DNA from 3 places in the Streptomyces sp. NPDC017676 genome. Region 1 is predicted to be linked to each of the others. Evidence: riboswitches for the same ligand, from Rfam matches in the RefSeq annotation. Region 1 holds a riboswitch; each other region holds the start of a gene.

Evidence for each region. A riboswitch is a leader RNA that binds a small molecule or an ion and turns the genes downstream of it on or off. The one in region 1 is predicted to bind S-adenosylmethionine.
Region 2: linked by a shared signal. The riboswitch ahead of ACH4LD_RS10650 (amino acid ABC transporter permease) and the one ahead of ACH4LD_RS21120 (DUF3293 domain-containing protein) in region 1 are both predicted to bind S-adenosylmethionine.
Region 3: linked by a shared signal. The riboswitch ahead of ACH4LD_RS16330 (aminotransferase class V-fold PLP-dependent enzyme) and the one ahead of ACH4LD_RS21120 (DUF3293 domain-containing protein) in region 1 are both predicted to bind S-adenosylmethionine.

Annotation. Positions count from the first base shown of each region.
Region 1 covers NZ_JBIRJA010000009.1:152,580-162,657, reverse strand. Annotated here, with positions in the region: gene ACH4LD_RS21150 (FtsW/RodA/SpoVE family cell cycle protein) at 1-24, opposite strand, end outside; gene ACH4LD_RS21145 (Stp1/IreP family PP2C-type Ser/Thr phosphatase) at 52-1,635, opposite strand; gene ACH4LD_RS21140 (FHA domain-containing protein) at 1,776-2,306, opposite strand; gene ACH4LD_RS21135 (FhaA domain-containing protein) at 2,317-3,186, opposite strand; tRNA gene ACH4LD_RS21130 (tRNA-Leu) at 3,659-3,742, shown strand; gene ACH4LD_RS21125 (FG-GAP-like repeat-containing protein) at 4,053-7,310, shown strand; SAM riboswitch class IV at 7,551-7,666, shown strand; gene ACH4LD_RS21120 (DUF3293 domain-containing protein) at 7,712-8,221, shown strand; gene ACH4LD_RS21115 (DUF2252 domain-containing protein) at 8,260-9,747, shown strand; gene ACH4LD_RS21110 (hypothetical protein) at 9,892-10,078, shown strand, end outside.
Region 2 covers NZ_JBIRJA010000004.1:113,480-123,557, reverse strand. Annotated here, with positions in the region: gene ACH4LD_RS10670 (putative leader peptide) at 1-35, opposite strand, end outside; gene ACH4LD_RS10665 (GNAT family N-acetyltransferase) at 50-859, opposite strand; gene ACH4LD_RS10660 (ABC transporter substrate-binding protein) at 907-1,926, opposite strand; gene ACH4LD_RS10655 (amino acid ABC transporter ATP-binding protein) at 2,031-2,822, opposite strand; gene ACH4LD_RS10650 (amino acid ABC transporter permease) at 2,819-3,802, opposite strand; SAM riboswitch class IV at 4,156-4,266, opposite strand; gene ACH4LD_RS10645 (glutathione S-transferase C-terminal domain-containing protein) at 4,344-5,231, opposite strand; gene ACH4LD_RS10640 (putative leader peptide) at 5,315-5,428, opposite strand; gene ACH4LD_RS10635 (NAD(P)/FAD-dependent oxidoreductase) at 5,569-6,729, shown strand; gene ACH4LD_RS10630 ((2Fe-2S)-binding protein) at 6,726-7,028, shown strand; gene ACH4LD_RS10625 (FAD-dependent oxidoreductase) at 7,021-8,418, shown strand; gene ACH4LD_RS10620 (dihydrodipicolinate synthase family protein) at 8,681-9,580, shown strand; gene ACH4LD_RS10615 (proline racemase family protein) at 9,594-10,078, shown strand, end outside.
Region 3 covers NZ_JBIRJA010000007.1:2,946-13,023, reverse strand. Annotated here, with positions in the region: gene ACH4LD_RS16345 (rhomboid family intramembrane serine protease) at 1-121, shown strand, start outside; gene ACH4LD_RS16340 (Lrp/AsnC family transcriptional regulator) at 118-399, shown strand; gene ACH4LD_RS16335 (PQQ-binding-like beta-propeller repeat protein) at 416-3,013, opposite strand; gene ACH4LD_RS16330 (aminotransferase class V-fold PLP-dependent enzyme) at 3,064-4,425, opposite strand; SAM riboswitch class IV at 4,568-4,685, opposite strand; gene trpD (anthranilate phosphoribosyltransferase) at 4,809-5,873, opposite strand; gene ACH4LD_RS16320 (cytochrome bc complex cytochrome b subunit) at 5,995-7,632, opposite strand; gene ACH4LD_RS16315 (ubiquinol-cytochrome c reductase iron-sulfur subunit) at 7,629-8,687, opposite strand; gene ACH4LD_RS16310 (c-type cytochrome) at 8,684-9,496, opposite strand; gene ACH4LD_RS16305 (heme-copper oxidase subunit III) at 9,559-10,078, opposite strand, start outside.

The DNA of each region.
Region 1 (10,078 bases):
CGGCGAGTTCGTAGTACTGCTCATCGTGTGACAGGGCCTCTCACGGCTTGCCTACTGCTTACCGCACAGCGAGACGACCTTCTGCTCGTCCTCCGAGAGAGTCGGGCCGGGGCTGGGGGTCGCGGACGGGGTCGTGGACGGCGACTTCGAAGGGGACGTCGGGGACGTCTTCGAGGCCGACGGGTTCGGGGTCGTGTTCGGCGTCGGGGAGGCCTTGACGAAGGCGGTCTGCGTGGTGGTGCCCGTGGACGTGCCGGTGCCGTTGGTGCCGCCGGTCCTGTCCCGGCCGCCCTTGGCGTCGTCCCGCGCGCGCTCGGCCGCCTGGCGCTCGGCCTGCTTGCGGCAGGCGGAGGCCTGCACGGCCAGCTCCTGGACCTTCGTCCGGGCCGCCTCCAGGCCGCCCTCCGCGATCGTCGCCTTCACCTGCTTCTGCTGGTACGGCGGCAGGTACTTGAGTTCGATCTCGGGGTGGTCCTTCTCCACCTTCGACAGCGACACCCAGGCCAGGTCCTGGCTGATCCCGCGGTACAGCGCGACGTGCTCGTCCTTGGCGCCGACGTAGTACTGGGTCTGCGTCCAGCGGTAGCCGCCGTACAGGCCGCCGCCGACGACGGCGAGGGCGAGGACGCCGTAGAGCGAGGTCTTCAGCCATCTGCGCCGCTTGCGCGGCTTGGTGAAGTCGTCGTCGGCGTAGTCGCCGAAGCCGTCGGCCGGGATGTAGCCGGTGGTGTCGCCGGAGCCGGGCGGGCCGAACTCCCCGCCGCCGTGCCCCTGGCCCTGACGGCCCAGGTGGGAGGCGCGGCCCGCCGGGGTCTGCATGATGCCGTTGTCGTGCAGGTGGTGCTGGTTCTCGGCGACGGCGCCGACCACGACGGGCTGGTCGGAGAGCTGCCCGGCGAGGGTGTCACCGGTGTCCAGGTCGAGCACGTCGGCGACGATGACCGTGATGTTGTCGGGTCCGCCGCCGCGCAGCGCGAGCTGGATGAGCTCCTGCACGGTCTCCTGCGGGCCCTGGTAGCTGGCGAGGGTCTCCTCCATCGTCTGGTGGGAGACCACGCCGGACAGGCCGTCGGAGCAGATCAGATAGCGGTCGCCGGCCCGGACCTCGCGGATCGACAGGTCGGGCTCGACGTGGTCGCCGCTGCCGAGGGCGCGCATCAGCAGCGAGCGCTGCGGGTGGGTGGTGGCCTCTTCCTCGGTGATCCGGCCCTCGTCCACCAGCCGCTGCACCCAGGTGTGGTCCTGGGTGATCTGGGTGAGCACACCGTCCCGCAGCAGGTACGCGCGCGAGTCGCCGACGTGCACGAGACCGAGCCGCTGGCCGGTCCACAGCAGCGCGGTGAGGGTCGTCCCCATGCCTTCGAGCTGGGGGTCCTCCTCGACCATCGCGCGCAGCTGGTCGTTGGCGCGCTGCACGGCGACGCCCAGGGAGGTGAGGATGTCGGAGCCGGGCACGTCGTCGTCGAGCGTGACCAGAGTGGAGATCACCTCGGAGGAGGCGACCTCGCCCGCCGCCTGGCCGCCCATGCCGTCGGCGATGGCGAGCAGGCGCGGACCGGCGTAACCGGAGTCCTCGTTGCCCTCCCGGATCATGCCCTTGTGCGATCCGGCGGCGAAGCGCAGTGACAGACTCATGCGCACCTCGCCCGTCGGCTCCGAATGCAGCCGGTCGTGTCGAGCCACACTGCCCACCCTCCGGTCGGGAGCGCGCCGGAGACCGGGTGGCGGCCTGCCGCTGCGTGCTCGCTCCGCTCGCGCTCATTCATGACGTAGCACTACTTCCGCAGCTCGATTGCGGTCTTGCCGATGCGGATCGGCGCGCCCAGCGGGATCGGTGTGGGGGTCGTCAGCCGGGACCGGTCCAGGTAGGTGCCGTTGGTGGAACCGAGGTCCTCGATGATCCACTGGCCGTCACGGTCCGGGTAGATCCTGGCATGGCGGCTGGAGGCGTAGTCGTCGTCCAGCACGATCGTGGAGTCGTGCGCCCGGCCCAGGGTGATCGTCTGGCCCTGCAGCGCGACGGTGGTGCCGGTGAGTGTGCCCTCGGTCACGACCAGCTTGGTGGGGGCGTTGCGGCCACGCCGGCCGCCGCCGCCCTGCTGGCCGCGCTGCGGCGGGGGCGTGGCCTGCTGCCGGGTCTGCTGCCGGCCCGGCTGCTGCGGCCGTGCCGCCTCCCTACGCGATCCGCGCTGGGTGACGCGCGTACCGAACAGGTCGCTCCGGATGACCTGCACGGCCACGATCACGAACAGCCACAGTACGGCCAGGAAACCCAGCCGCATGACCGTGAGGGTCAGCTCTGACATTGCCCCCGCTTCACCCTTCGGCTTGCCTATAGATAACGGTGGTGCTGCCCACGACGATCCGCGAGCCGTCGCGGAGCGTAGCGCGGGTGGTGTGCTGCCCGTCCACCACGATGCCGTTGGTGGAGCCGAGATCCTGGATCGTCGAGGGCGTTCCGGTCCGGATCTCGCAGTGCCGGCGGGACACGCCGGGGTCGTCGATCCGCACGTCGGCGTCGGTGCTGCGGCCCAGCACCAGCGTCGGGCGGGAGATCTGGTGGCGGGTGCCGTTGATCTCGATCCAGTAGCGGGTGCGCGCGCCGCTCATCGGGGCCGCGGCCGGCCGCTGTGTGGCGGGCTGCGGGTACCCGTACCCGCCGGGGCGGGTGCCGGGCGGCGGTGCGGAGGGCATCGGGGGGGCGCCGGCGGGCGGAGCGGCCGGCGGGTAGCCGTAGCCGCCGGGGGCGCCCGCCGCGGGGCGGCCGGGCGCCGGCGCGCCGGGAGCCTGCGGTGCCCCTTGCTGGTCGCTGGAGGAGGCGAGGGTGCGCGAGCGCACCCGGTACAGACCGGTGTCCAGGTCGTCGGCCTTCTCCAGGTTGACCTTGATCGGCCCCATGAAGGTGTAGCGCTGCTGCTTGGCGTAGTCGCGCACCATGCCGGCCAGCTCGTCGCCGAGCTGCCCGGAGTAGGGGCTGAGGCGCTCGTAGTCCGGCGCGCTCAGCTCCACGATGAAGTCGTTGGGCACGACGGTCCGGTCACGGTTCCAGATGGTGGCGTTGTTGTCGCACTCCCGCTGGAGCGCTCCGGCGATCTCCACGGGCTGGACCTCGGACTTGAAGACCTTGGCGAAGGTGCCGTTCACCAGACCTTCGAGACGCTGCTCGAACTTCTTCAGGACTCCCATGGGGCACCTCCTCCGTCCCTGCCGTCGTCTTGCCTGTCCTGTGCCGCCGTCTTGGCCGCCGCTCGGCCGCTGTCGGGCGGCTGCCTTGCCGGGTACTGCTGGTACTGCTCACTGATCGTATCTACGCGCCCGCCAATCAGCCGGTTCCCCCAGCGGCTCCCCTTCGAACTCCCGGGTGCGTGTCCTGCTGCCATGGATCGTAGAGGCGGGCGAAGTCCAGTGTCCCGCACCCGGCTGTGGACCCGGTCCGCCTCCCGGGCAGACTGCCCGGACCGGTACGAGGTTGATACGAGAAGCGCGCCGCCTTGATACGTGCGGCGTTCGGTGGGTGCCTCGTTGGGGCGTGTGCCGTGCGTGCCGGGGGTGGGGGCCGGACGGGAAGCGATGTGAATCCACCCCGTACGACGTGCTAATGTTCTGGGTGTCGGAAGGGGCCGGGCCGAAAGGGCCGGAGCCGGAGGACACACCCAATGCGCGGGTGGCGGAATAGGCAGACGCGCTGGATTCAGGTTCCAGTGCCCGCAAGGGCGTGGGGGTTCAACTCCCCCCTCGCGCACAGAGAAACCGATGAGACGGGTCTCTGCCGGTGACGGAAGTCACGGCAGGGGCCCGTTTCTCGTCGTACTCGCAGTTGTGGGGGATCGCACAGCCGGGCTTCGGTGTGCCGTGACCCGTCTGTGAGCTAAGTCACGGGCAGCGTCCGGGGTCAGGGTGACGCTCTCCTCGCCGAAACCCGCCGAGAGCGTCATGTCCATGCTGTTAGCCTTCCCCCCACGCGCGCGTGGGGGGAGCGGCCGGGGGGCCGGAGGGGATGCCAGAGCGTTGCCGTACCTCCGCCCATGCCTCCCCTGCTCTCTGGAGGAACGGTGGCCCGAATCGGTACGCACCGGCACAGACCCCAGCCCGCATCACGCCCTGCACGACGCACCGCGGCCGTCCTCGCGGCGGCGCTCGGCCTCGGCCTGCCGCTGGCGGCCACACCCGCGACGGCGGCGCCGGCCGCGCCCACGGTCGCCGCGGGAGAACTCGTCCTGCCCGCCGCAGCGCGGGCCGTCCCCCGGTTCACCTGGATCCTCAACGCCGGGACCAGCGGCTTCCTGTGGGTGCAGGAGGGTGACGACCGGTACTTGTGGACGGACTACGCCACCGGCACCACCACCGCGCTGGACCAGCGCATGCCGGTCCCGCTCCACTACGACATCGACAACGGCTCCTACCGCGGGGACGTCTCCTTCGAACCCGGCCACTACGGCGACGGATCCGACACCGTCGCCCTCTACTCGGAGGAGGACGCCCAGGTCACGCTCGTCAAGGGCGCGGGAACGGCGGGCGGCACCGTCGTGGTGCCGGTGCCCGAGGGCCACACGTACGAGGGCACGTTCGGCGACACCGTGCTCACCAGCACGAGCGACCTCGCCGGCAACCCCGGCGCCTACCAGCTCCTGAGGGCCGCCGACGGCGAGGTCCACCGGACGCCGGTGACGGGACTGCCCGGCGGCGCCTACGACATCCGCGTCGAGGACGGCGACGCACGGTCCGTCATCCTGCGTCACCAGACGGAGGACGGCAGGCACTGGAGCATCGTCGACCTCGCCACCGGCGCGGCGGCGGCGCTGCCCGACCGGCCCGATCCGCAGGAGGCCTGGGACGTGACCGGTTTCCGGCTGAGTCCCGGCTCGGTGCTGCGGCTGCGCACCGGACGCAGCAAGGCGGATCTGCTCGACCGGGCCGACCCGGCCGCGACGCCCCGCACCCTGGAGACGAGTTCGCTGACGTACGAGGCCTCCTACGGCGTCGCCGGCTCGGTACTGCTGGGCGTCGAGCCGATGTCGCCGGGCGACGACAAGTACCGGGGCCAGCCCCTGTTCACCCTCACGGCCGACGGCTCGGACACGGTCCTGACCAAGGTCATGGACCCGGCCGCCCACCAGCTCGTCCAGGCCCCGGACGGCTCCGTCCTGGTGGCGGGCGCCGCGGCGTACGTCGACCAGGGCGACCTCGACTGGGGCGTGTACCGGGTCGCCGAGGGCGCCGACGGCTCGGTCACCCGTACCCGTCTGACCGCCGTACAGCCGATGCCCGCGCAGGTCCACGGACTCTCCCTCGGCAGCGGCATCCTCACCACGGCCGACAACAGCACGCTCTACCAGCCGCACACGATCCTCGGCGCCTACCGCAGCACCTGGCTCACCACGAGCGGCACCCCGAGCCCCGCACGGACCACCGTGGACGGCCTGGTCAGCGGCTGGGACGGGTTCTGTGACGAGACCACGCCCCGCTGCATCCGGATGTTCGCCGACGGCACCGGCCGGCACGGCCGCCGCGACGCCACCGAGTCCGGACTGACCATGCTCCGCACCAACGGCGCCGCCGACTGGGGCCCGACCCTCGACACCGGCGACGACTCCCCGGAGCTCACGGACCTCTCCGGGCGGTACGCCCTCGTCGAGGGCGCCTCCTCCGGCAAGCAGTACATCGGTGAGTTCGCCACCGCCGGGGCCGGCAAGGTCCTGCTCAAGCGCGACCGGGTCGCCGCGGCCGTGTGGGGGAACACCCTGTGGAGCGGCGCGGCGAGCGGCGGGAAGGTCACGGCCACCCGGCTCCCCGCGGGGACCGCCGTCGAGTCCTTCACCACCCGCAACGGCTGCACCCCGTCCGACCTCCAGGCCGTGGGCCGCTTCGTCTACTGGGTCTGCCGGGACAGCTGGGGCGACCCGCACGGCGCGGGCCTGTACGACCGGACGACCAAGCGCACCTCCACGGCCCCGGACGGCCGGGTCCTGCTCGGGGACGGATACCTGGTCGAGCGGGTTCCCGGCACCCAGTCGGACAGCGGGCTGAGGCTGCTCGACCTGCACAACGGGCTGCCGTCCGGCGGCAGTCACACCGACCTGCCGAGCCGTGAGCTGGCCGACTGGACCGACCTCGGCCAGGAGAACACCGGGGCCGGGACCAGTTGGACCGTGGACCGCTTCGGCGGCGGCGTCGCCTACGCCGACCGGGACCAGCGCGTGCACGTCGTACCGGCCGGCGTCCCGGCGTCCCCGCTCACGTCCGTCGACGCCACGGTCACCGCGGGCTCCGCGAACTGGTCCGGCACCTGGTGGCTGTCCAAGCCCGCCGCCGACTGGAAGGTGACCGTCCGCCGGAAGGCGTCCGGCGCCACCGTCCGTACGCTCTCCGGCGGCACGGCCCGGGGCCTGCTGACGGCCGCCTGGGACGGCAGGGACACCGCGGGCCGCCTGGTCACCAACGGCGCCTACACCTGGAGCCTCACCGCCCGGCCCGCCGACGGCCAGGGCGCCGCGCTCACTCTCTCCGGAGACGTCAAGGTGACAGCGGGAACGGCGGCACCGCGCGACTACGCCGGCAACGACGGGGTCGGTGACGTCCTCACCCTCAGCTCCTCCGGCACCCTCACCGTCCGGCGCGGCACCGGCACGGGAACCCTGGGCGGCACGGTCTCCGGCTCCGGCTGGCCGGCCACCGCCCGGTTCGTGCCGTTCGGCGACCTGAACGGCGACCACTGCAACGACGTGCTGGTCCGCACCGGCGGCGCCCTGCGGGCCTACCGCCCGGCCTGTGGCAAGGCCCCGACGCCCACCACGCCGTACACCTCGCTCGGCACCTCCGGCTGGAACGCGTACGACGTCCTGACCTCTCCCGGCGACGTCAACGGCGACGGCCGGCCCGACCTGATCGGCCGCCAGTCCTCGACCGGAGACGTCTACCTCTTCAAGGGCGCGGCGAACGGCAAGCTGTCCGCCCGCACGAAGATCGCCTCCCACTGGACCGGCTACAAGAAGATCGTCGGCGCCGGTGACCTCAACGGCGACGGCCGCGGCGACCTCCTCGTCCAGGACAAGTCCAACGAGCTGTGGCGGTACGACGCCAACACCACGAGCACGGGCGGCCTCAAGGCCCGCGTCAAGGTGTTCGCGGACTGGGGCGCCTCCTACAACGCGGTCGTCGGCACGGGCGACTTCACCGGCGACGGCCGCGCGGACCTCGTGGCCCGTGACACCGCGGGCACCGTCTGGCGCTACAACGGCAACGGCAAGGGCTCGTTCGGGGGCCGCGTGAAGATCGCCACGGGGTGGAAGGGGTACAAGGCCGTCATGTGACGGCGCATGTCACGGCGCACGTGACGGCAGATGTGACGCGGATGTGACGGCAGCGACGGGCCGTCTGGAGCGATGGGTCGTCCGAAGCGACGGGCCGTCCGGAGCGGGCGGCCGGCCACGGATCCGAACGGCGGGTTCGTGGCCGGTCCTTCACGAGGAGGCGGGGAGGCGCAGGCGGGGAGGTGCCCTCGCCTTCCGGAAGCTGGACTTCCCGCCGGCCCCTGTGTCAGGATCCGCCTCGGTCACGAAGCCGATCGCGCCCCTGGACGAGCGTCGGCTGGCAACCTCGCTCACCGCGCAAGGTGCCCTCCAGGGAAGACCGGGCCCCCACGGTCCCGTGGGGGTAAGCGCGGATCTCCCTGCCCGGCGGGTAAGGGGGTCCCTCTCGAACGGAGACCCCCATGACCGCAGGCATCCCGATCACGCGAACGCCCCAGTGGGGTCTCTACCAGCAGGCCGTCGTGGACGTGGAGTTGCCCGGAGGACCGGTCCGCGTCACCCCTGCACCGTCCGGAGTGGCGGCCGGCCGGTTCCCCGTTCCGCACGGGGAGACCCTCCACGTGATCACGGCCCACAACCCCCGGGGCACCCGCGCCTCGGCACAGCACAACCACCGCGCGCATCGGGAACTGCTCGGCCTGCTGCGCCGGCGGGGGCTCGTGTGGTGGCCCGCTGTCGGCGGTGACCCGGAAGGCCGGCACACCGAGGAGAGCGCGGCGGTCGTCGGCCTGAGTGACGACGAAGCGCGCGCGCTGGGCCGGGAGTTCGGGCAGGACGCGGTGTTCGCCTGGTCGGCGTCGGCATGGCGGCTGCTCACCTGCTTCGGCGCCGAGGAGGCGCTGACCCTCGGGTGGAGGCTCGCAGAACGGTCTTCGGGGGCTGCGCCCCGGGGAGTTCTCCACAGGGTCTGACGATTTTCGGCCACCGGTTGTACCGTCTCCCCGAGTTGATGTTCGTACCGTCGCCTGTTCGCAGGTGGGCGGGCCGTGCGGGGGAGGCGGTCGCGGTGACCGGAACCGATGTGGAAGTGACGGACGCGGCGGACCGGGGCGCGCGCCGCCTGCCCCGGGTGCGCGGGTTCGCCGCATGGCCGCCGCAGGGTTCGCCGAAGCAGGAGGGCAAGGCGCTGCGGGCGGGCGTGCCGCGCTCCGCCCACCGCACACTGGACCTGGACGCCGCCCGTCCCGACGCGGTGAGCGCGGTGGCGGAGTCCAACGCCGGCCGGATCGCCGAACTGACCCCGCTGCGCGTGGGCCGGATGGCGGCCACCCCCTTCGCCTTCCTGCGCGGCTCCGCCGGACTCATGGCGTACGACCTCGCGCGCACCCCCACCACCAGGATCGGCACCCAGATCTGCGGTGACGCGCACGCGGCCAACTTCGGGCTGTACGGCGACGCCCGCGGCGACCTCGTCATCGACCTGAACGACTTCGACGAGACCGTGCACGGACCCTGGGAGTGGGACCTCAAGCGGCTCGCGGCCTCACTGGTGCTCGCCGGCCGCGAGGCGGGCGCCGACGAGGACACCTGCCGTGCCGCGGCCCAGGACGCGGCCGGCGCCTACCGCCGCACCATGCGGCTGCTCGCCAAGCTGCCCGTGCTCGACGCCTGGAACGCCATCGCGGACGAGGAACTGGTCTCCCACACCGACGCCCACGATCTGCTCGGCACGCTCCAGCGGGTCTCGGAGAAGGCCCGGGCCAACACCAGCGGCCGGTTCGCCGCGAAGTCGACCGAGTCGGTGCCGGACGGCGGACGCCGGTTCGTGCCCGCGCCGCCGGTGCTGCGCCGCATCCCGGACGCGGAGGCCGCCGCGGTAGCCGCCTCCCTGGAGTCGTACGTCGACACCCTCGGTGAGGACCGCCACCCGCTGCTCGCCCGGCACGCCGTGCACGACGTCGCCTTCCGGGTGGTCGGCACCGGCAGCGTCGGCACCCGGTCCTACGTCGTCCTGCTCCTCGACCACCGTGGCGAGCCCCTGGTCCTCCAGGTGAAGGAGGCCCGTCCCTCCGCGCTCGTCCCGCACCTGGTCACGGCCGGCTTCGAGACGCCCGCTGTGCCCCACGAGGGGCGCCGCGTGGTCCTCGGGCAGAAGCGGATGCAGGTCGTCAGCGACACCCTGCTGGGCTGGACCACTGTCGAGGGGCGCCCGTACCAGGTGCGGCAGTTCCGCAACCGCAAGGGCAGCGTCGACCCGGCCGCCCTCGCCGCCGACCAGATCGACGACTACGGCCGTATGACCGGCGCCCTGCTGGCCCGCGCCCACTCCCACAGCGCCGACCCCCGGCTGATCGCCGGCTACTGCGGCAAGAACGAGGAGCTGGACGAGGCGATCGCCGACTTCGCCGTCGTCTACGCCGACCGCACGGAAGCGGACCACGCCGAGCTGGTCGCGGGGATCAGGGCGGGGCGGATCGAGGCGGAGCCGGGCGTCTAGAGCACGGTCCCGGGGGCTCTCGTGGGCGGGTTCCCGGGCGGGGGCGGGACGGGGCGGGACGGCTCCCCGGGGTTCCCGGGGTGGTGTGCGGGGAGCGCGGGAACCGCACCCGGGCCGGGCCGGGGCAACGGCTACGCTGGGCGGGTGACAACCCCGGAAGCCGGCCAGTCCCAGGCCCCCCGCCCCGAGGAACGGCTCGAACAGGCCGTACGGGCCGCCGAGCAGGCGTTGATCGAGTACGAGATCGCCGTGGAGACCTTCCGCGTCGAGGTCGAGAACTTCGCCCGCCTCCACGAACAGCGACTCGGTCCGCTCTACAGCCGCATCGAGG
Region 2 (10,078 bases), on a different contig from region 1:
TGCGGGGCGCGCGGCGGGCGCGCCCGCGGGGGCACTCGGGTCACGGCCGTCACCTCCGTCCGTCGGGCGCGGCGGGCCGGGTCGGCGTCCGCCTGGCGGATCTCGTCGTGACGTCCAACGTCCGGCCGGCTCCGGTTGTTCCCGGGCTGCGCAGCTGCACGATGCGGGAGCGGCGGCGCAGGGTGAACCCGATCGACTCGTAGAGCCGGACAGCGGTCGTGTTGTCGGCCGCGGCGTGCAGGAACGGGGTGTCCCCGCGGTCCCGGATGCCGGCCGCGACCGCGCGCACCAGCCGGGTGGCCAGTCCCCGGCCGCGGTAGGCGGGGTCGGTGCACACGGCGCTGATCTCGGTCCAGCCGGGCGGCCGCAGCCTCTCCCCCGCCATGGCGACGAGCCTGCCCCGGTGCCGGATGCCGAGGTAGGTGCCCATCTCGACGGTCCGGCTCAGGAAGGGGCCCGGCCGGGTGCGGGCCACCAGATCGAGGATCTCGGGGACGTCGCCGGCTGTCAGGCGGACCGCCTCCGGGTCCGGTGCGGCCCGCAGCGCGGTGTCCACGAGCTGGACTCCCGTGCCCTCGCCGAGGACCTCCCAGCCGTCGGGAACCCGTTCGACCGGCCTGACCCGTACGGGGTTTCCCGGACCGACGAGCGTGTGCAGGTCGGCCCAGGCCGCCGGGTCCGCCGGGTCGGCGAGCGCCGCGAAGGCGTAGGTCTCCGGCCGGTAGCGGGCCGCGCGGCCGTACCGGTCGGCGAGATGGGCGTGCGGGCCGGCGAGGGCGGCCCAGACCGCGTTGTCCAGGACGGGGTCGGCGGGCAGGAGCGGGGCCGCGCCCGGGCGGACGTCGGTCGGGTGAGCCACGGAAGCGATCCCCTCTCTTGACTTCATGTCGATGAATCGATGTCTGGTCAGGAGTTGTCCAGCGGCAGCCCGGGCGGGTTGACCTCGGACTTCGCCACGGACTCGTTGGACAGGCCGTAGGAGGCCAGCCACTTGCCGTACTGGCCGTGCTCGATCAGGTGGTTGAGGGCGTCGGCGAGCGGCTTGGCGAGTCCGCTGTCCTTCTTGGCGGTGGCGGCGATCAGACCCTGGAGCGTCTCGCCGGCGCCGGAGAAGGTGCCCGCGTTGCGGGTGGCGTTGGGGGTGTTCGCGGTCTGCCGGGCGCGGTAGGCGACCGCGGGGTTGGGGCCGAAGAAGGCGTCGATCTTGCCGCTGCTCAGCGCCAGGTTGGTGGCGTTCTGGTCCGGGAAGTACTTGACGGTGAGCTTCTTGCCCTCCTTGGCCAGCTTGGCCTTCCACTCCAGGAGGATCTTCTCCTGGTTGGTGCCGGCGCCCACGCTGACCGTCTTGCCGGCGAGGTTCTCGTAGTCGCCGTCGAAGTTCCAGGCGTTCTTCCTCAGCACCTCGAAGGCCAGGTTGTCCTTGCGGTAGGAGGCGAACTCGTACTTCCGCTTGCGTTCCTCGGTGACGGTGACGTTGGAGAACGCCACGTCGACCTTGCCGCTGTCGACGCCGACGAAGAGGTTCTCCCAGGTGGAGTTCCTGATCTCGGGCTTCAGGCCGAGGACCGCGGCCACCAGGCGGCCGAGGTCGGGCTCGGAGCCGGTGAGGGTCTTCTGGTCGCTGCCCACGAAGTTCAGGGGCGCGGAGCCCGAGGGCAGAGCCCCGACGCCGATGACGAGCTTGCCGCTCCTGCGCACCGAGGCGGGCAGTTCGGCGCTGATGGACTTCACCTCGGAGACCTTCAGCGCGGTCTCCTTGGCGGCCCCGTTGGACAGCCGTCCCACGGTCACCGTGCCGGTGGTGTCGGTCTTGGTGACGGCCTCGCTGTCGCCCCCGCAGGCGGCGAGCCCGGTGGCGAGGGTGGCGACGGCGGTCGCCGTGGTGATGCCGCGGATCAGGGCGCGTCGGGAGATGTGCGTAGGCATGGCGTGGCTGTCCTTGTCTCGCTGATGAGAGCGGTGAGTGATGAAAGAGATGAACGATGGGGGGAGGTGAGCGGGGTGTCGTGGAGGGCGGGCGGCGGCTGCCGTCAGAGCACCTTGCCGAGGAACTCCCGGGTCCGTGGGTGCCGGGGCCGGTCCAGCACCTCACCGGGCGGGCCCTGTTCGACGATCCGGCCGCCGTCGATGAAGACGACCCGGTCGGCGACCTCGCGGGCGAAGCCGATCTCGTGGGTGACGATGACGAGCGTGGTGCCGCTGGTGGCCAGATCCTTGATGACGGCCAGCACCTCGCCGACGAGTTCGGGGTCGAGCGCCGAGGTCGGCTCGTCGAAGAGGATGATCCCGGGCCGCAGGGCGAGGGCGCGGGCGATGGCGACGCGTTGCTGCTGGCCGCCGGACAACTGCCGCGGGTAGGCGCCGGTCTTGTCGCCGAGGCCGACCCGGTCGAGGAGTTCGCGGGCGAGTTCCTGGGCCGCCGCCCTGGTCAGCCTGCCGGTGGCGGCGGGGGCCGCTGCGACGTTCTCCAGGACGGTCAGGTGCGGGAAGAGGTTGAAGTTCTGGAAGACGAAGCCGATCCGGCTGCGCTGGGCGAGGATGGCGCGCTCGCTGAGTTCCTTCAGCCGGTCGCCGTGCCGCTTCACCCCGATCAGCTCGCCGCCCACGCTGACGTGGCCGATCTCGGGCTTCTCCAGATGGTTGACGACCCTGAGCAGCGTGGACTTGCCGGAGCCGGACGGTCCGAGGATCACCGTGACCTCGCCGGGGCGGACGGTCAGGTCGATGCCGTCGAGGACGCGGTGGGAGCCGTACCACTTGTGGACGCCGTGCACTTCGAGCGCGGCGGGGGCGGCCTTCGGGAGGGTCTGCGCGGTGGTCATACGGCGGCCTCCCGGCTCAGCCGGGCCCGCAGGTCGGCGAGGCCGGCCCGGGCCTTCTGCAAGGGGGTCGGGGGCAGGGTGCGGGTGGCACCCCGGGCGTAGTACCGCTCGACGTAGAACTGGACGACGGACACGGCGCTGGTGAGGATCAGGTACCAGACGGTGGCGACCATCAGCAGCGGCACGACGTCACCGGGGTAGGTGCTGCCCATCGACTGCACCGCGCCGAACAGGTCGAGCAGCGACACGTAGAAGACCAGGGACGTGCTCTTGATGAGGCCGATGAGCTGGTTCACGTAGTTCGGGGTGATGGACCTGAGGGCCTGCGGGAAGACGATCCTGCGGAACTGGTAGCCCTTGGGCAGACCGAGCGCGGCGGCCGCCTCGTGCTGTCCCTGGTCGACGGAGAGGATGCCGCCGCGGACCACCTCCGCCGCGTACGCCGCCTCGTTGAGGCTGAGGCCGATGACGGCGATCGTCATGTCCGTGGCCAGCCGGGACTCGTCGAAGGTGACGAAGGCGGGTCCGAAGGGCACGCCGAGGCTCAACGTCCTGTACAGGGCGCTGAAGTTGTACAGGAAGATCAGTACGACGATGAGCGGTACGGAGCGGAACAGCCAGGTGTAGGTCCAGCTGACCGCGCGCAGCACCGGACTGCCGGAGAGCCGGGCGAGTGCCAGCAGGATGCCGCCGAGGAGCCCCAGGACGGCGCTGAGCGCGGCCACTTCGAGGGTGACGACGAGGCCGTCGAGGACGGTGGGGCGCAGGAACCAGTAGCGGAAGCGGTCCCACTGGTAGAAGGGGTTCGTGACCAGTCCGTGCAGGATCTGCGCGACGAGCACGAGCACGACGGCGGTGACGATCCACCGGCCGGGCCGGCGCAGCGGCTGGATCCGCTGTGCCGACTGGGGCTCTGACGGTGTGTCGGCGGTGGCCGGCGCCTCGGCTAGGGAGACGGCGGCGCCTGGGGGTTCACTCATGGCGGGCTCCGGCGGAGTCGGTCACCCCGGGGCCGCGCGGGAGCGGAGGTGGGCCACGACGGCACTGCGGCACGAGGTGGCGCACGGACAGGCGCGGAACCGGGGGCTGGGCGGATAACGGCACACCGGACGGACGGTGTGCGGCGGGAACGCGGGGCTGGGAGGGAGACGTCAGCCCTGACAGCGGGCAGAGCCCGGTGCGGTACACAGTGCGCTGTTCACGCGGAGCAGATCGACGGCGCGGTCGGCGACGAGGAGACCGGCGTACGACGGTACGCAGCCCTGGGGGCGGCTCACGGCCGTCCTGGGAGCTGCGTACATGGCGTCACCTGTCACTGTTCCGGCCCCGTGGGGCCTCGCGCTTACCGAAAACGTCGTCCGGTCCGGTCGTCACCTGGGGCACCCCACCGCGGTGCGAGGGTTGCCGGTCAGCGAGCCAGGGCTTGGCGCTGACGCTCATGACCGTTCTGAGCCGTAAGTAAGGCAGTTGCCCGTTCGAATGTCAACGGCCGTCCGCCCAGTGGACATCGGCTGCCCGCTCTCACCTGCGCGAAGCGTCCGGGGCGTCCGCGGCATGGCCTGCCCAGTCCAGGATCTGGACAGCGGCCCCGGCGGCCTCCAGGCCCTGACAGCGGCCGTGGTGGCGGCGGGCGATGCCTCGAAGGTCGAGGTGGCGGCCGAAGGCGGGGTGGGCGGCCAGGCGGCGGGCGTAGGCCCACAGGGCGCGGTGGTCGGCGATGCGGTGCACGGCGGAGGCGTCGAGGTGGCAGCGGTGGACGGTGTCGAGCTGCACGAGGGTGACCCACAACTCGATGTCGGCGGCGGTGAGCCGGTCGTCGGCCAGGTACTCCTCGCCGCTCAGCCGCCGCTCCAGCCGGCCCAGGGTGTCCAGCAGCGCGTCGAGCGCGGCGGCCCGTTCGGCCGGGTCGGCACCGGCGCGTCCGGCGCGCTGCGCGGCCTCCTCGATGCCCTCGGCGCACATCCGCTCGACGGCCTCGATCACGGACTCCAGGCCGGCAGGGTACAGGCGGGCGTCGCCGCCCGGCCGGAACCTGTCCAGGTCGCGCAGGATGTCGGGGGTGTGGGTGCTGACGATGCGTCCGGACCAGTCGTCGCTGAGCACGGGCGCGAGCGCCGGGCCGGTGTAGTGGTGGGCGCTCGCCTCGTAGAGCGGGCGGAGCGCCGCGTGGCCGCCGCCGGGACAGTCCGGGACGGCGGGCAGGAGGGTGACGGGACAGCGGGTGTCCAGGCCGAGCAGGCTGTGGCCGACGGCGAGGCGCAGCCCGTCGGGGCAGGCGGTCGACAGATGGAGCCGGTAGCGGTGGGGCACGGCGTAGTGGCCGCTGCGCGCGTCCCGGCCGATCCGGCCCCGGAAGACGGGCGGGGTACCGCGGGTGGACGGGACGGCGGCGAGCGGAGTGATGGACATGCGTCTCCCCGGGTGGTGGGTGTGCGGAGGGGTGCGCCGGCGCGGGCGTGACCGGTCGGTGGGTGCGAAAGGGGCGGCCCGGCTCAGCGGTGGCGGCTGATCGCGCTGCAGACGCGCTGCAGGTCGATGTGGCGACGGGAGGTGAGCAGGGGTGCGCGCAACGGCGTCCGGCCGGTGCCCGTTTCGCGGCGCGCCATGATTCCCTACCTGTTCACTAGGATTCCCTCCCTGGAGTGTCGATCGGGCTCCGTACGACGTCAAGGGGGCGTCCACGCCTGGGAATCGGAGGCGGCGACGGGTACTCCTCACCGAGAGGAACATGTGACATAGTACTGGCGTGGCGAAGCTACTGACCTGCGATGTCGTGGTCGTCGGGGCCGGGATGACGGGCGCGGCCTGTGCCCTGTACGCCGCGCGCGCCGGACTCGACGTACGGCTGGTGGACCGCGGCCCCGTGGCCGGCGGCACCACCGGGGCCGGCGAGGGCAACCTGCTCGTCTCCGACAAGGAGCCGGGCCCGGAGCTCGAACTCGCGCTGCTGTCAGCCCGGTTGTGGGCCGGGCTCGCGGAGGAGCTGGGCGCCGCGATCGAGTACGAACCCAAGGGCGGCCTCGTGGTCGCCTCGACGCCCGGCGCCCTGGCCGCGCTGCGGGACTTCGCCGCGGAGCAGCGGACCGCCGGCGTCACCGCCGTACCGGTCGGCGCCGAACGACTCGCAGAACTGGAACCGCACTTGGCGCCCGGCATGGCGGGCGCCGTGCACTACCCGCAGGACGCCCAGGTGATGCCCGCGCTGGCCGCCGCACATCTGGTCCGCGCCTCCGGCGCCGCCCTGCACACCGGCCGTACGGTGACCGGGGTGCTGCGCACCGCGCGGGGAGCGGTCCACGGCGTCCGCACCGACCGGGGCGACATCCACGCACCGGCGGTGGTGAACGCGGCCGGCACCTGGGGCGGGGACCTCGCCTCGCTCGCCGGCGTCCGGCTGCCGGTGCTCCCCCGGCGCGGCTTCGTGCTGGTCACCGAGCCGCTGCCGCGCAGGATCCGGCACAAGGTGTACGCCGCGGACTACGTGTCCGACGTCGCCAGCGACTCGGCCGCGCTGCGCAGCTCACCGGTCGTGGAGGGCACGGCCGCCGGTCCGGTGCTGATCGGCTCCACCCGGGAACGGGTCGGCTTCGACCGGTCGTTGTCGCTGACCGCGACGCGGGCGCTCGCCGCCGGGGCGATCGGTCTGTTCCCCTTCCTGGCGGGGGTCCGCGCGCTGCGCACGTACGCGGGCTTCCGGCCGTACCTGCCGGACCATCTGCCGGCGATCGGACCCGATCCGCGGGTGCCCGGTCTGTTCCACGCCTGCGGGCACGAGGGCGCCGGCATCGGACTCGCCCCCGGAACCGGGCAGTTGATCGCGCAGGCGCTCACCGGTAAGGCGCCGGAGCTGGACCTCACGCCGTTCCGGCCGGAGCGTTTCGACACCGAGGGAGGCGACGTCCGGTGAATCCGAGGGAGTTGACCCGGGCCCGGCCGGGCCCGCCCTGCACCGTGACCTTCGACGGCCGGCCCCTGGAGGCACTGCCGGGCCAGACGGTCGCGGCGGCGCTGTGGGCGGCGGGCGTGACGGCATGGCGCGGCACACGGGGCGCCGGGCGGCCCCGCGGGGTGTTCTGCGGGATCGGGGTGTGCTTCGACTGCCTGGTCACCGTCAACGGCCGCCCCGACCAACGGGCCTGCCTGGTCCCGGTGCGCCCGGGAGACGACATCCGCACGCAGGAGGGGACGGGCCGGGACGATGACTGAACGACCGCGCCTCGCCGTCGTCGGCGCGGGCCCGGCCGGGCTCGCCGCCGCGCTGGCGGCGGCCGCACGCGGCGTCCAGGTGACCCTGGTCGACGCCGCGGACCAGGCCGGCGGACAGTTCTACCGGCAGCCCGCCACCGCCCTCGGCGCGCGCCGACCGCAGGCCCTGCACCACCAGTGGCGCACCTGGGAGCGGTTGCGGGACGGTCTGGAACGGCACCGCGCGGCCGGCCGGATCACCCACCTGACCGACCATCACGTCTGGTGCGTCGCACGGGACTCCCCCTCCGGGGCGTTCGCCGTGCACGCCCTGCTCGGCCCGACGCAGGAGGACGGCGTCACCGTGCGCGCCGACGCGGTCCTGCTCGCCACCGGCGGGTACGAGCGGGTGCTGCCCTTCCCCGGCTGGACACTGCCCGGCGTCGTCACGGCGGGCGGCGCGCAGGCCATGCTCAAGGGCGGCCTCGTACTGCCCGGCCGTACGGTGGTGGTGGCCGGGACCGGGCCGCTGCTGCTGCCGGTGGCCGCCGGGCTCGCCGCGGCCGGCGCGCGCGTCGCCGCGCTGGTGGAGTCCGCCGGTCCCGGCGCGCTGCTTCACCGGGCGCCCGCCCTGGCCGCGCAGCCCGGCAAACTCGCCGAGGGCGCCGGATACGCGGCCCGGCTGCTGCGGCACGGCGTGCGCACCCTGCCCCGGCACACCGTCGTGGCGGCGCACGGCGCCGACCGGCTGGAGGCGGTGACGGTGGCCGCGCTCGGCCGGGACGGACGCCCGCGGCCCGGCAGCGCCCGGCGCATCCCCTGCGACACCCTGGCCGTGGGCCACGGCATGCTGCCGCACACCGACCTCGCGGAGACCCTCGGCTGCACCCTGTCCGGCACCGCCGTACGGGTCGACGCCGAACAGCGCACCGATGTGCCCGGCGTCTGGGCCGCCGGGGAGGCCACCGGTGTCGGCGGCGCGGCGCTCGCGCTCGCCGAGGGGCACATCGCCGGACGCTCGGCCGCCGCCCGGCTGCGCGGGACCGCCCCCGACCCGGGCGGCTGGGCCGCCGCCGCCCGGGCCCGCACCCGGCTGCGCGCGTTCGCGACGGCCCTGGACGCGGTGTACGCCCCACCGGCCGGCTGGGCGGACCGGATCCCGGACGAGACGGTGGTGTGCCGCTGCGAGGAGGTCACCGCCGGGGAGGTGCGCGAGGCCGTCGGCTCGCTCGGCGCGGGAGACCTGCGCACGGTGAAGCTGCTCACCCGGGCCGGGATGGGCTGGTGCCAGGGACGGATGTGCGCGCCCGCGGTGGCGGGCCTGACCGGCTGCCCGCTCGATCCCGGACGGCGGCCGTTCGCCCGGCCGGTGCCGCTCGGCGTCCTGGCCGCCCTGCCGGAGACGGAGTGAGACGGCCCGCCTGGGCACCGCGAGCCGGCTCCCCGAACCCGGGATCGGCCTTCCCGCGAGTCGGCTGGTCCGAACCCGGGATCGGCTCCCCGCGAGTCGGCTGCCGGAACCGGGATCGAACCCGAGCTCGGCTTCCGAACCCGAGGCCGGCTTCCCGAACCCGGGGCCGGCCTCCCGAACCCTGACGTCCGCCTCCCGGACCCCGAGCCGACCGCCCCAACCGCCCAGTAATATGTCACACCCCATTGAATGAGGGATCACCATGAGCAACCCCGAGCCCCGCCGCCCCTGGCGCGGCATCCTCGTCGCCACCGCCCTCCCCCTGCGCGCCGACCTCTCGGTCGACCACGACCGCTACGCCGAGCACTGCGCCTGGCTCGTCGCGAACGGCTGCGACGGCGTCGTGCCGAACGGCTCGCTCGGCGAGTACCAGGTGCTCACCCCCGAGGAACGCACCCGGGTGGTGGAGACCGCCGTGGCCGCGATCGGCGGGGAGCGGGTGATGCCGGGCGTCGCCGCCTACGGCGCGGCCGAGGCCCGCCGCTGGGCCGAGCGGGCGGCCGAGGCCGGCTGCGCGTCGGTGATGCTGCTGCCGCCCAACGCCTACCGCGCCGACGAACGGTCGGTCCTCGCCCACTACACGGAGGTCGCGAAGGCGGGCCTGCCGGTGGTGGCGTACAACAACCCGATCGACACCAAGGTCGACCTGGTGCCCGAGCTCCTCGCCCGGCTGCACGGCGAGGGGCTCGTCCACGCCGTCAAGGAGTTCTCCGGTGACGTCCGCCGTGCCTACCGCATCGCCGAGCTGGCCCCGGAGCTGGACCTGTTGATCGGCGCCGACGACGTGCTGCTGGAGCTGGCGGTGGCCGGCGCCAAGGGCTGGGTGGCCGGCTATCCGAACGCGCTGCCGCGCGCCTCGGCGGAGCTGTACCGGGCCGCGCTGGCCGGTGACCTCAGCACCGCGCTCCCCCTGTACCGGCAGTTGCACCCCCTGCTGCGCTGGGACTCGAAGACGGAGTTCGTCCAGGCGATCAAGCTCTCCATGGACGTCGTCGGGCGGTACGGCGGCCCGGTGCGTCCGCCGCGGGTGCCGCTGCTGCCCGAGCAGGAGGCCGCGGTCCGCGCGGCCACCGAGAAGGCCGTCGCCGCCGGCCTGGCGTGAGAGGAGCCGGACCATGCGCAGCAGACTCGTCCTGCACGCCGTCGACTCGCACACCGAGGGCATGCCGACCCGCGTGATCACCGGCGGGATCGGCACCGTCCCGGGGGCGACCATGAACGAACGGCGGCTGTGGTTCCGCGAACACCGCGACGACGTCAAGCAGCTGCTGATGAACGAGCCGCGCGGGCACTCCGCGATGAGCGGCGCGATCCTTCAGCCGCCGACCCGCCCGGACTGCGACTGGGGCGTGGTCTACATCGAGGTCTCCGGCTACCTGCCGATGTGTGGGCACGGCACGATCGGCGTGGCGACCGTGCTGGTCGAGACCGGCATGGTGGAGGTCACGGAACCGGTGACCACGATCCGGCTCGACACCCCGGCGGGGGTCGTGATCGCCGAGGTCGCGGTGGAGGACGGCGCCGCGCGGAACGTGACGCTGCGGAACGTGCCGTCGTTCGCCGTCGCCCTGGACCGCGAGATCACCCTCCCGGACGGGCG
Region 3 (10,078 bases), on a different contig from region 1:
GTACCTGGCGCACCTGGTGGGGTTCGGGCTGGGCTTCGGTTACGCGTGGGTGCGTTACGGCCGTGGGACTAGAGTGAAAGCCGCCCCAGCTCCGGTCACCGAGGGAGAGAGACAGCCGTGATCACCGCGATCGTCCTGATCAAGACCAGCGTGGACCGGATCCCCGAGATCGCGGAGCGGATCGCTTCGCTGGATTCGGTGAGCGAGGTGTTCTCCGTCACCGGTACGTACGACCTGATCGCGATGGTCCGGGTGCGGGAGCACGAGGATCTCGCCGAGATCATCCCGGGGCGGATCAGCAAGATCCCCGGGGTGGAGGCCACGGACACGCACGTCGCGTTCCGCACCTACTCCCAGCACGACCTGGAGGCCGCGTTCGCGATCGGCCTCGACAACTAGGGACGACCGGGGACGGCTACGCGCTCACGTCCACCGCGGCGATCCCGCTGCCCGAGGGGACGTAGAGCCGGCCGCCGCGCGCGACCGGGGTGTGCTGGTCGTCGCCCGCGTCCCGGCCCAGGACCGCGTTCCAGCGCCTCCGCCCGTTCAGGTCCAGCGCGCACACCTTCTCGCCCGCATGCGCGTACACGGTGTCGCCGGCCACCACCGCGCGGGGGTAGGCCGAGCCGCCCTCGAAGCCGTACGTCCAGGCACGGGAGCCGTCGGCCGCCCGGACGGCGTACACGCCCCCCTGTTCGGTGCCGACGGCCAGCGTACGGCTGCCCCCGGTCAGGACGCCTCCGTCGTCCTCCTTGCGCCACAGCCGCCGGCCGTCCGTGACGCGGAAGCCCTGGAGTTCGGCGGCGGAGTCCGTGAACAGGGTGGTGCCCACGAGAACGAGCGCGGTGGCGTCGGTACCCCCGGACACCTGCCACTTCCGCGAGCCGTCCCGCGCGTCCAGCGCCAGCAGGAAGTCGCCGTAGCTGCCCGTGAAGACGGTCCCGCCCGAGACGAGCGGGGTGCCGGTGGGGCCGGCCAGGGTCTTGGCGGTCCACTTCTCGCTGCCGTCGGAGGCGTAGCGGCGCAGCCCGCCCGTGCTCGTGCCGCCGACGGAGACGAGGACGTCCTGGCCGAGCAGGACGGGGACGTCGTACCGCTGGTCACCGAGGGTGCGGGTCCACAGCAGGCTGCCGGACGGGCTCACCGCGGCCAGCCGGCGCGAGTCCTCGGAGTGCAGGCCCACCACGCAGTACACGGCGTCCCGGGTGGCCACGGGCGTGGAGACGTCGTCGCCGAGCCGGACCTTCCAGCGCTTGGAGCCGTCCCGGGAGATCGCGTGCAGCACGCCGCCGGAGGTGCCCGCGTAGACGACCGAACCGTCCGGGGAGAGCGCGCAGCAGGCCCCGTCCAGGCCGCCGATGCCGCCGAGGTCGTACTGCCAGCGCAGCACCGCCGCCGCCCCGTTCGTGCGGTCGGCGGACGGGGTTGGTGAGCGGTCGCTGCCGCCACTGCTCCCGGTACCGAACCCGTACCCCCACAGCCGGCCGCCGACCCCCACCCCGGCCACGGCGACGGCTCCCCCGGCGAGAACCTTCAGAAGCCGCCGCCGCCCGGGAGCCACGGCACCCGAGCGGCGGCCGGGGGCGGTGGAGCCGATGACGGTGTCCGAGCCGGTGGAGGTGACCGTCCTGGTCGAGTCCGTGGGGGCGGCCGTCCTGGTCGAGTCCGTGGGGGTGGCCGTTCCAGTCGAGTCCGTGAGGGACCCCGCCGCCGAGTCGGTGGGAGCGGCCGTCCGGACCGAGTCGCCGGAGGTGGCGGGGCCGGCGGAGCCGTTCCCGGCCGCAGCGGTCGGCGGGCCCTGCCGGGTGGCTGCCACTGCCGAGTCGCCGTGCGTGCCGGGGGTGGCGGAGTCCTCCGGGGCCGCGGGAGCCACCGAGCCGAGCGGGGTGGCACGGTCGGCCGAGTCGCCCCGGGTCGCCTCGACCCCCGGGCCACCGGGGTTCCCGGCGGCGGCTGCCAGTGCCGGGCCGGCCGGAGTGGGACGCGTCGCCTGGTCGTTCGCAGCCACGGTCGCCGGGCCGGTCGGGGTGGCACGGGTAGCCGGGGCCTCAGCGCCGGCCGGGGTGGCGGGGGCGGGGGCGGGCGCGTCGGTGGTGGGGTGTGGGGTCAGGTACTCGACGCCGCTGGGGCGGTCGTCCGGGGTGGGGCGGGGCCGGGTCGCGGGGCCGTACCAGCCCGGGCGGACGGCGGCGCGCAGGGTGTCCGGGGCGAACCCGGCGCTCGCCACCACCTCGGCCGGCTCCGGACGCTCCAGCGGGTCCTCGCGCAGACAGGCCGTCACCAGCGCGCGGATGTCCTCCGGCACGCCGGACAGGTCGAAGTCGCGGGTGAGGATGCGCAGCAGGACCACCGAGTCCTGGCCCTCGCCGAACGGCTCACGGCCGGCCGCCGCGTACGCGAGGACCGCGCCGAGCGAGAAGACGTCGCTGGGCGGGCCGACCTGGCCGCCGTTGCGGATCTGCTCCGGCGAGACGTAGCCGACCGAGCCGACCACCGCACCGGTGCGGGTCAGCGAGGTGGCCTCCAGCGCCCGGACGATCCCGAAGTCGATGACCCGGGGCCCGTCCGGACCCAGCAGGATGTTCGACGGCTTCAGGTCCCGGTGGACCAGCCCCCTGGCGTGGATGGCCGTCAGCGCCTCGCCGAGCGCGGCGGCGAGGATCCGGACCGCCGGGCGCGGCAGCGCTCCGTGGTCGAGCACCGCGTCCCGCAGGTTCGGTCCGGACACGAACTCCGTCGCCATCCAGGGCCGTTCGGCCTCGGTGTCGGCGTCCACGACCCGCGCGGTGTAGGTGCCCGCGCCGCCGACGGTCTGGGCGGCGCGGACCTCGTGGCGGAAGCGGGCGCGGAAGGTGCGGTCCTCGGCGTGCTCGGCCCGTACGACCTTCACCGCGAGCCGCAGCCCGGTGCGCGACTCGGCGAGGTAGACCTCGCCCATGCCGCCCGCGCCCAGCCTGTGCGTGGCGGTGTACGGGCCGATGTGGCGCGGGTCTGTGGCGCGCAGCGGCTGCACTGACGGGCTCCCCCTGTCCGACGTGGTGTCAAGGGGAGGTTATAGCGCCGTCAGACCGCCGGCACGCAGCGGCCGTCCTCCGTGCGGTACTGCCACTTCGCGCCCTGCGCCACCAGTTCCCTGACGGCGTTGACGAAACGCTCCACGTGCTCGTCCGGGGTGCCCGCGCCGAAGCTGACGCGGATGGCGTTGAGGGACTTCTCGCCCGGGGCCGCCTCGGGGGCGCCGCACTCGCCCTGGGTCTGCGGGTCGCTGCCGAGCAGGGTGCGGACCAGGGGGTGGGCGCAGAAGAGGCCGTCGCGGACGCCGATGCCGTACTCGGCGGAGAGCGCGGCGGCGAAGTGCGAGCTGTTCCAGCCCTCGACGACGAAGGAGATGACGCCGACGCGCGGGGCGTCGTCGCCGAAGAGGGACAGCACGCGCACCTCGGGCACCTCGGCCAGGCCCTCGCGGACCTTGGCGATCAGGTGCTGTTCGCGGGCGACGAGGGTGTCCCAGCCGGCCTCGGTGAGGGCCTTGCATGCGGAGGCGATGGCGTAGGCGCCGATGACGTTCGGTGAGCCGGCCTCGTGCCGGGCCGCGGTCTCGTGCCACTCGACGGCCACGCCGCCGTCCTGGCGCCGGGTGACCTTCCGGCTGGCACCGCCGCCCGCGAGGTACGGCTCGGCCTGCTGGAGCCAGTCGGCGCGGCCGGCCAGGACGCCGGAGCCGAAGGGGGCGTACAGCTTGTGGCCGGAGAAGGCGACCCAGTCCACGTCCAGGTCACGGAGGTCCACCGGGTGGTGCGGGGCGAGCTGGGCGGCGTCCAGGACGATGCGGGCGCCGTGGGCGTGCGCGGCGGCGGCCAGTTCGCGCACCGGCCACAGCTCGCCGGTGACGTTGGAGGCGCCGGTGACGCAGACCAGGGCCGGGCCGTAGGGGTCCCGGCCGGCCAGGGCCCGCTCCAGGGTCTCCACGGCCTGCCGCGGGGTGCGCGGGGCGTCGAGGTAGGTGACCCGTGCGTCCTGCCAGGGCAGCAAGGAGGCGTGGTGCTCGGTCTCGAAGACGAAGACCTGGCAGCCGGCCGGGATCGCCCGGGCCAGCAGGTTGAGGGAGTCGGTGGTCGAACGGGTGAAGACCACCTGGTCGGCCGGGCGGCAGCCGAGGAAGTCGGCGACCGTCCTGCGGGCGTTCTCGAACAGGTCGGTGGAGAGCTGGGAGAGGTAGCCGGCGCCGCGGTGGACACTGCCGTAGTACGGGGCGTACGCGGCGACGTCGTCCCAGACGCGCTGGAGGGCGGGGGCGCTGGCCGCGTAGTCCAGGGCGGCGTAGCTGACTTCGCCGCCGGTGACCAGCGGGACGGTGACATCTCGCCCCAGAACGGGCAGAGGGGTGCAAACAGACTGGTCGGCGGCAGCGGTGGAGACAGACATGGCGGAACTCCCGTGACAGGAATGCGGAGAAGTGCAGAACAGGGCTGCGAAGGGCTGTGCGGAGGCGGGGCTCTGCGGCCCTAACGCATTCGCTTGCTCACGGAGGACTCCCTCGGACGACCAGGACCCCTGGTATGCGAGGGGTCCGCGCTTGCCGTAGGCCTTGCTGCCGTACGACCTGGTCTTCACCCGGGGCACCCCGCCACGGACGGAGGGTTGCCGGACAGTCGGCCGGGGCCTCATGACTGTCACTCATGACCTGGTAAAGGAACGTACTGAAGTGATCGTCGTCCCGCAACCCGTGTCCGGATCGCGGGACGACTCCCGGGCACTGGGGCATGTCCGGCCATGCGCGTCTGCCGCGCGAACGGCCGGACACGCGCCTAGGCGTTGCTGACGGCGACCCAGCGGTCCAGGGTGCGTCTGGCCGCGCCCGAGTCGATCGACTCCGCGGCCCGCGCCATGCCCGCGCGGATCTGCTCGGTGAGCGGCGCGTCCGTCGGCTCCAGGGCCACCAGCGCCGCCGCCGAGTTCAGCAGGACGGCGTCCCGTACGGCCCCCCTCTCGCCGTCCAGCAGCCGGCGGGCGACCCCGGCGTTGTAGGAGGCGTCGGCTCCGCGCAGGGCGTCCACGGGGACGAGGTCGATGCCGACGTCCCGCGGGTCGAAGACCTCCTCCGTGACCTTGCCGTCCCGCACCACCCACACCCGGGAGGGGGCGGTGACGGTCAGCTCGTCCAGGCCGTCGTCGCCCCGGAAGACCAGCGCGGAGTTGCCGCGCTCGGCGAGGACGCCGGCGACGATCGGCGCCATGCGGGGATCCGCGACACCGACGGCCTGCGACCGCACCTGCGCGGGGTTGGTCAGCGGGCCCAGCACGTTGAAGGTGGTCCGGATGCCCAACTGGCCGCGTGCGGCGGCGACATGACGCAGGGAAGGGTGGAACCGCACCGCGAAGCAGATGGTGATGCCGGCCTCCTCGGCCACCTCGGCCACCCGCTGCGGGGTCAGGTTGAGGTTGATGCCCAGCTTCTCCAGGACGTCGGAGGAGCCGGAGGCGGAGGACGCGGCGCGGTTGCCGTGCTTGACGACCTTCGCCCCCGCGCCCGCGACGACGATCGAGGACATGGTGGAGATGTTCACCGTCTTGGCACCGTCGCCGCCGGTGCCGACGATGTCGACGGCCGGGCCGGGCACCTCGATGACGTTCGCGTGCGCGTACATCGTCCGGACCAGTCCGGTGATCTCCTGGACCGTCTCGCCCTTGGCCCGCAGCGCCACCATGAAGCCCGCGATCTGCGCGTCGGTCGCCTCCCCGCGCATGATCAGGTCCATCGCCCACGCGGTGTCGTCGGCGCTCAGGTCCCGGCCGTCCAGCAGACCGTTCAGCAGGGCGGGCCAGGAGCGGCCCGCCGCGGTGTCGCCTCCAGCGGGGGTCACAGCGCTCATCAGCCGCTCCTTGAACAGGTTCCTGCTACGTCGACACCACCCTATCCAGCCGGGCGGCACGGCGAAGGGCCCCGTCCGTAACCCGGACGGGGCCCTTCAGCGTGGCGTGGCGACGCGGGGATCAGTGGTGGCCGTGGCCGCTCGTGATCTCCTTGTACTCATCGACGGTCGGCTTCGGGATCTGGTTGTCCTCGCCGAAGTAGGCGTTGGACAGCTTCGCCCGCAGCTTCTCCGAGGCCGGGATCTTGCGCTCGACCCCGTTCTCGTCGACCGCCGGACCGATCTCGGCCGGCTGGTACTGCTCGTGCGAGGTGAGCGTGTGCAGCTGCTCCTGGCTGAGCGGCTCGTGCACCTCGATGAACTCACCGTGCGGCAGCCGCTTGATGATGCCGGTCTCGCGGCCGTGCAGCACCTTGTCGCGGTCGCGGCGCTGGAGGCCCAGGCAGATCCGCTTGGTGACGATGAACGCGATGACCGGAGCCACGAAGTAGGCGATCCGGACGAACCAGGTGACCGCGTTGATCGACAGGTGGAAGTGGGTGGCGAAGATGTCGTTGCCACCACCGATCAGCATCACGAAGTACACGGTCAGCCAGGCGACACCGAACGCCGTACGGGTCGGGGCGTTGCGCGGGCGGTCCAGGATGTGGTGCTCGCGCTTGTCGCCGGTGACCCAGGCCTCGATGAACGGGTACACCGCGATCGCGCCGAGGATCACGCCGAACAGCACCAGCGGGATGAACACGCCCAGGACCAGCGTGTGGCCCCAGAAGTTGATCTCCCAGCCCGGCATGGCGCGGATCAGACCCTCGGCCATACCCATGTACCAGTCCGGCTGGGCGCCGGTGGACACCTGGTCCGGACGGTAGGGGCCGATGGCCCAGATCGGGTTGATCTGCGCGATGGCCGCGAGGGCCGCGAGCACACCGAAGACCAGGAAGAAGAAGCCGCCGGCCTTCGCCATGTACACCGGCAGCAGCGGCATGCCGACGACGTTCTTGTTCGTCTTGCCGGGACCCGTGAACTGCGTGTGCTTGTGGTAGAAGACCAGGATCAGGTGGCCCACCACCAGGCCCAGCATGATGCCCGGCAGCAGCAGGATGTGGATCGAGTAGAAGCGGGCCACGAAGTCGCCGCCCGGGAACTCGCCGCCGAAGAGGAAGAACGAGATGTACGTGCCGACGATCGGCACGGACAGGATCGCGCCCTCCATGAAGCGGACACCGGTGCCGGAGAGCAGGTCGTCCGGGAGCGAGTAACCGGTGAAACCGGTGAACATGCCCAGGACGAGCAGCAGGAAGCCGAACAGCCAGTTGACCTCACGCGGCTTGCGGAACGCACCGGTGAAGAACACGCGCATCATGTGCACGAACATGCCGGCGATGAAGACGACCGCGCCCCAGTGGTGGATCTGCCGGATGAGCAGACCACCGCGCACGTCGAAGGAGATGTGCAGGGTCGAGCTGAACGCCTCGGACATCAGCTGTCCCTGGAGCGGGACGTACGAGCCGTGGTACTCCACCTCGTTCATCGACGGGTGGAAGAACAGCGTCAGGTAGACACCCGTCAGGATGATGATGATGAAGCTGTAGAGGCAGACCTCACCCAACATGAACGACCAGTGGTCGGGGAAGATCTTGCGCATGTTGGCCTTGGCCAGGGAGTAGATCCCGAGCCGGCCGTCGGCCCAGTCGGCGAGACGCTCGCCGGCCGGCGCCTTCCCGCGGGGGCGGGAGGTCTCGTTCGCTGAAGTACTCATCCGCGCTCCCAGAATGCAGGACCGACGGGCTCCTCGAAGTCGCCGAGCGCCTGGAGGTAACCCTCACTGTCCACACCGATGCGCAGCTGCGGCAGGGCGTGGCCGGCGGGGCCGAAGATCACTCGGGCACCGTCGGAGAGGTCGAAGGTGGACTGGTGGCACGGGCACAGCACGTGGTGCGTCTGCTGCTCGTACAGGGAGATCGGGCAGCCGACGTGGGTGCAGATCTTCGAGTACGCGACGATGCCCTCGTGCGACCACTCCAGCTCGCGCTTGTCCTTGATGTTGCCCGGCTGGAGCCGGACGATCATCAGCGCGGCCTTGGCGATCTCCGTCTGGAACTCCTCGGAGTGCTCCTCCAGGCCGTCCGGCTTGGCGAAGGTGAGCGAGCCCACGGAGACGTCCTCGGGACGCAGCGGCTGGTTCGTGTTCATGTTGACCAGGCGCTTGCCCTTGGCCCACATGGTGTGGCGGAGCTTGGTCCCCGGCGCCGGGCCGAGACCGCCGAGCAGCATGACACCGGAGAGCGGCACCAGGGCCAGCGCGCCGAACATCGTGTTGCGGATCAGCTTGCGGCGGCCGATCGCCGACTCCTTGGCGCCCTGGCGGAAGTCGTCGTGGACCTTGGCCCGGACGTCGGAGGGAGCCTCGATCGGGTGACGGTCGTCGGCGATCTCCACGTCGGACATCAGGGTGCGGGCCCAGTGGACCGCGCCCACGCCGATGCAGAACAGCGCCACACCGAGGGTCAGACCGAGCGCGAAGTTCATCGCGCTGATGTGCCCGATCGGGAAGACGAAGATCTGCTTGTCGGTCGGGATGGCCAGGTACGCGACGATGAAGCCGATGGTGGCCAGCATCGACACCGTGAACAGCAGGGCCACCACGCGCTCGGACCGCTTGGCGGCCCGCTCGTCGATGTCCTGGATACGGTGCTCGTGCGGCGGCAGCCCCGGGTCCGCGAACGGGTTCTCCTCGTCCGCGATCCCTACCGCGCCGTGCGCGTGGTCCTGCTCAGCGGGCAGGTTCTCTTCTGGAATGTCTTGGCTACTCATGACTTCTTGGCCTTTGCGGTCCGAGCGGCGACCCAGACGGCGACCACGATGAGCGTGCCGAGGCCGAAGATCCAGCCGAACAGACCCTCACTGACCGGCCCGAGGCCGCCCAGCTCCAGACCACCCGGGTTCTCGGTCTTGTCGCCGTTGACCGCGTTGAGGTACGCGATGATGTCCTTCTTGTTCTTCTCCGACAGCGTGGTGTCGGGGAAGGACGGCATGTTCTGCGGGCCCGTCTGCATGGCCTCGTAGATGTGCTTCGGAGCGACACCCTCCAGGCTCGGCGCGAACTTGCCCTTGGTCAGGGCACCGCCCTTGCCGGTGAAGTTGTGGCACTGCGCGCAGTTGGTGCGGAACAGCTCGCCGCCCTTGGCGATGTCCGCGCCCGCGGGACCGTACTGCTCCTTCGTGGGCACGGTCGGGCCGGCGCCCAGCGACGCGACGTACGCGGCGAGCTGGTCGATCTGGGCCTGCGAGTAGATGTTCTTCTTGCGCGGGACCTGGGCGCCCTGCGAGGTCGCGGCGGGCATGCGGCCGGTGCCGACCTGGAAGTCGACCGCCGCGGCGCCCACGCCGACGAGGCTCGGGCCGTCGGAGGAACCCTGGCCACCGGCACCGTGGCAGCTGGCGCAGCCGACCTTGTAGAGCTTCTGGCCCTCCTTGATGGTCAGGGACTGGGAGGTTTCATCGGCCTGTGCCTTGCCCGCGGGCGCGAACGCGGCGTACAGCCCCCCAGTGGCCGCCAGCGCGAGGAGTAGGACGACGACCGCCGCCAGCGGATGGCGTCGTCGTGCGGAGAGCTTTTTCACGGATTACCCCGGTGTCAGGATCTTCTGCGTCGGTGCTTCTGGATGTGCGGGAGCGGTCCCGGCTACTTGATCAGGTAGATCGTGGCGAAGAGGCCGATCCAGACGACATCGACGAAGTGCCAGTAGTAGGACACGACGATGGCGGCGGTCGCCTGCTCGTGGGTGAACCTCTTGGCCATGTAGGTGCGGCCGAGGACCAGCAGGAAGGCGATGAGACCGCCCGTCACGTGCAGGCCGTGGAAGCCGGTGGTCAGGTAGAACACCGAGCCGTACGGGTCGGAGGACAGCGAGATGCCGTCCTTCTTCACCAGCTCCGTGTACTCGTAGATCTGACCGCCGATGAAGATCGCACCCATGATGAAGGTGAGGATGAACCAGCCACGGAGCTTCTTCACATCGCCGCGCTCGGCCGCGAACACGCCGAGCTGACAGGTGAGGGAGGAGAGCACCAGGATCGTGGTGTTCGTGGCGGAGAAGGGCACGTTGAGTGCCTCCGCCATCTCCTTCCAGTGAGCCGGTCCGGTCACCGACCGGAGGGTGAAGTACATCGCGAAGAGGGCCGCGAAGAACATCAGCTCGGAA